DNA from 3 places in the Pseudarthrobacter sp. PvP090 genome. Region 3 is predicted to be linked to each of the others. Evidence: predicted binding sites of a transcription regulator. Region 3 holds the regulator's gene; each other region holds the start of a gene.
What was found. The regulator LexA, encoded in region 3, represses DNA repair genes until DNA is damaged. The targets are predictions, from matches to a motif close to TCGAACANNTGTTCGA.
Positions count from the first base shown of each region.

Region 1: a site for LexA is predicted at 1,363-1,378, ahead of ABIC21_RS10625 (DUF6504 family protein). Genes of this name have one in related genera too.
Region 2: a site for LexA is predicted at 1,280-1,295, ahead of ABIC21_RS11395 (LexA family protein). Genes of this name have one in related genera too.

Region 1 covers NZ_JBEPPO010000007.1:234,525-236,788, forward strand. Annotated here, with positions in the region: gene ABIC21_RS10620 (DNA polymerase III subunit alpha) at 1-973, opposite strand, end outside; gene ABIC21_RS10625 (DUF6504 family protein) at 970-1,302, opposite strand; gene ABIC21_RS10630 (hypothetical protein) at 1,459-1,845, shown strand; gene ABIC21_RS10635 (chorismate mutase) at 1,856-2,182, opposite strand; gene ABIC21_RS10640 (VOC family protein) at 2,197-2,264, shown strand, end outside.
Region 2 covers NZ_JBEPPO010000008.1:122,822-125,085, forward strand. Annotated here, with positions in the region: gene ABIC21_RS11390 (Y-family DNA polymerase) at 1-842, opposite strand, end outside; gene ABIC21_RS11395 (LexA family protein) at 835-1,266, opposite strand.
Region 3 covers NZ_JBEPPO010000017.1:52,984-55,247, reverse strand. Annotated here, with positions in the region: gene ABIC21_RS17930 (ATP-dependent DNA helicase) at 1-365, shown strand, start outside; gene lexA (transcriptional repressor LexA) at 457-1,206, opposite strand; gene ABIC21_RS17920 (LysM peptidoglycan-binding domain-containing protein) at 1,566-2,042, shown strand; gene ABIC21_RS17915 (histidinol-phosphate transaminase) at 2,099-2,264, shown strand, end outside.

The DNA.
Region 1 (2,264 bases), on a different contig from region 3:
CGTCCCCGGCGATTCCGATGACCGAGGCTTCCGGCACTACCGGGTGCTTCCATCCCATGTCTGCCACGGGGTCGATCCGGCAGCGGTCCGCGAGCGCCTCGGTCTGTGCCATCAGGTTCTTGAGGTCCGCGGCGCCGTACCCGGCGGCGTGCATGATCTCCTTGCCCAGCTGGAGCATCTGTGCCGCGGATTTGAGCCAGCCCTGCCCGTTGGGCTGGAGCAGCGGGGCGGCGGAGAGTTCGGGCAGCGATTTCAGGGTGCGGGCGGAATCCAGCACGTCCGCGGTGGCCGCTCCGTCCTCGGCGACATACCGCACGGCGTTGCTCAGCACGGCCGGAACCCCGTGTTCGGCGGCGAGCTTGAGCATCCGTACCGCGTGGGCGGTGCTGAGCGGCTCCCCGGGCGGGCTGAGCTGGCTGACCACCTCGGCGGCGATGGTTCCGGTCGGCATGGCATCGAGCCAGCGTTTGAACAGGGTGCGGGGGCGCAGGTAGCGCCTTCCTCCCATGGCACGTCCGACGTCGGAGTCCGGGCCGACCAGCACGGTCAGCACCGGCTTGAGGGTTTCCGGGTGCAGGGTGCGGGAAGCCAGCTCGGCCCGGGTCACGGCGACGGGCACCGCTCCCCCGGCCTTGCCCGTCGTGCGGGCATGCGCATCGGAGATCAGCCGGCACAGCGCACGGTAGCCGGCGCCGTTGTTATGCCCGTGGGCCAGCACGACGACGCGTCCGCCCACCTGGGTGCGGAGGTCGCCGTCGTCGTCAAAGACCGCAAGGTCCACTCCGACGACCGGGTCCAGCCCAGCGGCCATGCAGGCCTTCAGGTGCTTGATTGTCCCGTAGAGGCCGTCGCGGTCCGTACAGGCGAGCGCCGTCGCTCCGTCCGCGGCCGCGGCGGCGGCCAGCTCCTCCGGCCAGGAGACCCCATAGTGGGCACTGAAGGCGGTGGAGACATGGAGATGGGTGAAGCTCATGCTGATTCGGGCTTACGGATTGGAGGCAGGGCATCGTGGATCCGCAGCAGGCGCCAGCGTCCGCTGCCCACATGCCGGGTCAGGTCAAGGGTGAGGCTTTCCTGGTCGGGGGAATCTGCCCGGCGCACCTGGACCCGCCAGATTTCGTGGTCCACGAGTCCGGGGCCGCTGCCCAGGGGAGCACGCTGTTCTTCCGCCCACCATTGGCGTCGCTCGTACCAGCGAACCGGTTCGGCGCAGACCGTGTAGTGGCGGCCCGCCCAGTCGAGCTCCAGGGGCTGGCCGGAGGGCGCGCAGACGACGTCCACCGACTCACTGAACATGCCCATCGCGCCTCCCGGACCACACCATCTGCAACACCCGTCTGTACCAACACAGCCGGCAGCTATTCGAATATATCTTCGAATAACTCCAGTCTACGACGGTGCCGGCGCAAAACCTAGATAGGGGTGGACGGACGCAGGCACAGGTAGCAGGATTGAGCCATGAGCTCCCATAACGCACTTCTGAAGCACGTAAGCATCGCCGCCGAGGACACGTCCTTGGTGGCGAAGTTCGATATAGACGGAAATATCCCCGGTCAGGGCGCCTACGTTGTGGGGCTTGTGGCAGCAACCCCGGATCACTCCCACCAGCGACGAATGGGGATCGAGTTCATGAACGGGGAGGCCGTGTCCTTCTATTGCTTCAGCCACGACGGCACGGAGGAGAACTTTGACCTCAAGGGTGTGGAGCATTCCGGCAGCACCATTACCGGGTACTTTCCGCTCAGCACGATCATGGGACTGGCCAAGGGCCACCTCATGACGGCCTTCAGCGACTGTGACGGCCGCGACTACCAGGCGAATGTACCGGTGGAGGAATCCCTCTAAACTCCCGCGCCTAGGAGCTGGCTTTGTAGACTTCCAGTTCGAGGGTGATGAAGGCGTCGATCATGGCCCGGTAGGTTTTCTCAACGAGTTCGACGTCGATGTCCTTCTGTTCCGCCGTGGCGCGGACGTGTTCAATAACCCGTTCCACGCGGCCGGGGGCGCGGACCTCGGCGCTGTCGGCCTTGAGGGTTCCGGCGATCCGGATCAGGCGCTCGCGGCGTCCGATCAGCGACACGATCTGCTCGTCCACCTCGTCAACAGCCACCCTCACGGCGGCGAGCTGTTCCCGGTCAGCCTTGGCAGCTTTATCGTTTTCGTGATTTGTGGACATGTCCATGACAGTATCGAAAGATGCAGCCACGAGTCGATTTAATTTCACTGGGTGTCCGCAGTGTCGACGCCTCCCGCAGTTTCTACGT
Region 2 (2,264 bases), on a different contig from region 3:
TGCTGGGCATAAACGCCAAGGACCTGGCGCAGCCCGGCGGCAGTGGTGATCGGGGTCGAGAAGGATCGGCTGAAGATCAGCTGGTCGCGGCCGGTCCGCTCCTCTTCCAGGGGGATGCAGGCAGTTCCCTGGAGTTCCAGCACGGTCCGCATCAGCACCACGGAGAAGCGGTCGCGGATCGTGACCGGGTCCGCGCGCGCCAGGTCGAGGATGGAATGGATGCCCAGGGCATTTAGCCGTTCGGTCAGTCGCCTCGCGACTCCCCAGAGGTCGACCACGGACAGGCCAGCCATGAGCTTTTCCTGCCGGGCGGCGGGCACGGCGTCCCAATGGCAGACGCCGTTGAACGCTGGGTTGTGTTTGGCCCACTTGTTGGCCAGCTTCGCCAGCGTCTTGGTGCCGGCGATGCCAACGCAGACGGGGACGCCGACGTTCCGACGGACCGCCGCCTTCATGGTGTGGCCCAGCAGGTGAAGCTCCTTCGGCGTGCCGCTGACGCCCAGGAATGCCTCGTCGATGCTGTAGACCTCCAGCCAAGCCGAGTAGCGACCGAGGAGTTCCATTACCCGGGCGCTGATGTCCCCATACAGCTCGTAGTTGCTTGACAGGGCGACGAGCCCCCATTCCTTGGCCCGGGGTGCGAGCTTGAACCAGGGCTCGCCGAGGGCGATCCCGAGTGCCTTGGCCTCGGGGGACCGGGTGACGGCGCAGCCGTCGTTGTTGGAGAGCACGACCAGCGGGCGGCCTTCCAAGGAGGGATCGAAGGCGCGTTCGGCGCTGGCATAGAAGCAGTTCACGTCAACCAGGGCGATGCTGCCCCGGCCGTGCACCGCCTTAGACATGGTGCAGGCATCGGGTCGCGACACCCCAGATGATCAGATCCGACAGGCCCGGGACCCGGATATCCGGATAGCGCGGGTTGTCCGCCTGCAGCACCACACCCGAAGCCGTCAGGCGCAGCCTCTTGATCGTGAGTTCGCCATCGAGGACTGCAACGACGACGGAGCCATCGCGGGGCTCGAGGGCCCGGTTGACGATCAGCTCGTCGCCGTCGCTGATTCCCGCGCCCTCCATGGAGTCGCCGGAGACCCGGACGACGTAGGTGCTGGTGATGTCCTTGATGAGGTGTTCGTTGAGGTCGATGCGGCCGTCAAAGTAGTCCTGGGCCGGGGAAGGGAAGCCGGCCGCGACCGGCACCGGCGAGATCGGGACCGATAGAAGAGAAGTGCCCGCATCTATCACGCGGGGCCCGATGATTACGCCCACAACACACCTTTATTCGAATATATGTTCGATACATCCAGTGTAGCTCCGGGCGCTGACATTGAGCAGACTTTGCGCAACTGGAGGGTCGATGGAGGTGCTGATGCTCATGGAAGCGGGACTGCGGATCTGATGGCCTCATAGGGGGTGGTGCGGAAGAGAGAGGCTCCCCACTCCGGGTTGTGCAGCACAATTCCACTTTCCCGCCGCGCGATCTGAAACGGAGCCGGAAGGGACCCGTCCCAGCCGCGCCTGTTCCTGGTCCATGGGATCCCGGACCACAGGGCGCTGAAGCCGGCATCTCGGAACCCGAGGTGAAGTACTGGCGGCCCAGTTTCTGCGCCGTGCGCAACGAGAGCGGTTTCCCCGTGGATGTGGCCCCAGATGGTGTCCATCTGCACGTCGGCCAAAAAGCGGCGCGAAGGTGGCAGCCGCCAATCCCGCAAAGCCGTGGTCGTCGCGGAGCGACATCAACAGGCCCTAGTCCGCTGCTCCGTGGAGTCCGCTCTGGTCGGACTCTGAAACGAGCGCGGCGAGCTCCGGGGTCTCGGACCGCCACGCTTGATTGTTCGTGCTGGTAATCGGCGAAGGCTCCCAGCCGGGCGATCCTGGCACTCTCGCCGTTTATCAGGTCCAGTCGTGCACTCCTGGTGAGGGCGCGAAAGAGTCTGGCAGTTGCGTCACTTTGTAAAAGCGGTTGATTTCGCTTTTGCTGTACTTACTCACGCGAATTGTCTTCAGGGACGGACTGTTCTCCAAGGCGCGAAGTGTGCCATCCTCGGGGAGCACACCGAAAAGCTGGATATGAGCCAACGCCGGTAACTCCGCCAATGGCGCCAGTGAGCGAACAGTCGTCCGCCTCCCAGACGCGTCCCAACTCGGCAAAGTGCTGAGACTGATCGTCTTCAGACTTTGCACTTGGCTGAGCGGGGCCAGGTCAGAGACCTTCGGCATGTGTGTGATGCTGAGGTACTCGAGGCGGCTCAGTCCCCTTAGCGGTG
Region 3 (2,264 bases):
GGCAGGGCGTCGATGTGCCGGGAACGTCCTGCCGGCTCGTGGTGATCGACCGGATTCCGTTCCCGCGGCCCGACGACCCGCTGATGACGGCACGGTCCCGTGCGGTGGCCCAGGCCGGCGGCAACGGGTTCATGAGCGTTTCCGCGACCCACGCCGCCATCCGCCTGGCCCAGGGTGCCGGCCGCCTGATCCGCACGACGACGGACCGGGGAGTGGTGGCAGTGCTGGACTCACGGCTCTCCACCGAGCGCTACGGGGGATTCCTCCGCGCCGCACTGCCGCCGTTCTGGCCCACCACGGACCCCGCGGTAGCCCTCGCGGCACTGGAGCGGCTCGCAAAGGAATCCGGGCAGCCCGCCACGTAGTCCGGCGGGAACGTCCGGAGGATGCGCGAAGGGCCCCGTCCGATGCCGGCGGGGCCCTTTTCGCTGCTGTTGATGTACCGGCTGAGCGGTCCTAGAGGGAGCGCAGCACCGAGACGACTTTGCCCATGATGACGGCGTGATCGCCGAGGATGGGCTCGTACTGGGTGTTCTGCGGCAGCAGCCAGGTGTGGCCGTCGCGCTGGCGGAACGTCTTGACCGTCGCCTCGTCGTCCAGCAGCGCGGCGACGATGTCCCCGTTGACGGCGTCGCCCTGCCGGCGCACAACCACCCAGTCACCGTCGCAGATGGCCGCGTCGATCATCGAGTCACCCGCGACCTTGAGCATAAACAACTCGCCGTGGCCCACGAGCTGGCGGGGCAGGGGCATCACGTCCTCGACGACCTGGTCGGCCAGGATCGGCCCGCCGGCGGCGATGCGGCCCACCAGCGGCACCATGGCGGTGTCGGTGGCGCTGGCCAGTTCGGACACGGACAATCCGCCGACAGTGCGCAGGCCGCCGGACTTCCCGGTTCCTGGAATCTTCGCGGTTCCCTCGTCGAGGGTCAGCGGCATCAGCACTTCCATGGCGCGGGGGCGCTTGGGGTCGCGCCGCAGGTAGCCCAGTTTCTCCAGCTGTGAGAGCTGGTGGGTGACGCTGGAGAGGCTAGCCAGGCCGACGGTGTCGCCGATCTCGCGCATGGAGGGCGGATAGCCGTTGTCCGTCACCGAGCGCTGGATGGTTTCCAGGATCTTCTTTTGCCGGACGGTGAGGCTCTTGGGTGGCCGGGCCGCCTGCGGGCCCCGCTGGGTGGCCCTGCCGCCAGTGGCTTGTGCTGCCATGTTCGCCAACGCCTTTCCGTTCCGCCCGGCCGCCGTGGCTGCGGCTGCCGGGAACTTCCGGCCTGAAATGTCAGACCCTGCTGATCAACTGCAGAAGTGGTTGTTCTTTGACTCAAACGTAGGCCAGCCACACTGCTTTTTCAAACATTTGTTCTAGCGAGTCTCGACATTGTTCGTTAATAAGTGCTAAAACAGAACAAGCAAGGTTCGAATATGTGTTCTAGTAATTCGCTGCTAGGGCGTGGAGCACTGTTCGGACACAGCATGACGTTCGGTTCTTTGTTCGAAGGTTAGGCCGGTTGGCGGCAAGTACGTGGAGTACGCCGGGCGGCACAGTATGGTCCAGGAGGGCTCAGTTCATGTCAGCATCAAGCGCATTTCACGACACTTTCGGCCGCGACGCATTCGGCGACTACGGCCGGCCCGACGGCGGTGCATCTGCCGGCCGGCGGGGCCCGGCCGGCAGGAACGGCGCTGCAGGCCGCGGACCGCAGGTCATGCGGGAGCCGCTGCAGGTAAAGCAGGCGCCGCTGCGGCTCACCCGGCGGGGGCGCTTTGTCTTCATCGGGGTGCCGCTGATCCTGCTGGCGGCGCTCATCCTCTCCTTCAGCGGTTTCCTCAATGCCCCCGCCAAGGCCGCTGAATCCGCAGCCGAGCTGTCGCTGACCCCCACCGTGACCGTGACGGTGCAGCCCGGCGAGTCACTCTGGGCCATCGCTGAGGCCGTGGCACCGGAGCGCGACCCCCGCGACGTCGTCACCGACATCATCCAGCTGAACAACCTGGAAGCGGCCCGTGTTGTGCCCGGCCAGGCGCTCTTCATCCCGTCCAAGTAACCCGGTCGACCCGTCACAGTTTCAGCGCCCGCCGCGATCTCACTTAAACTGGTGCAGTGACTGACCAGCTAGAGCGCCTGAACCGACTTCCCCTCCGGACCAATCTGCGCGGCCTGACGCCGTACGGCGCGCCGCAGCTGGACGTCCCCATCCTGCTCAACGTCAATGAGAACACCCACGGTGTCCCGGCCGATGTGCGCGCCGCCATTTCCGAGGCCGTCA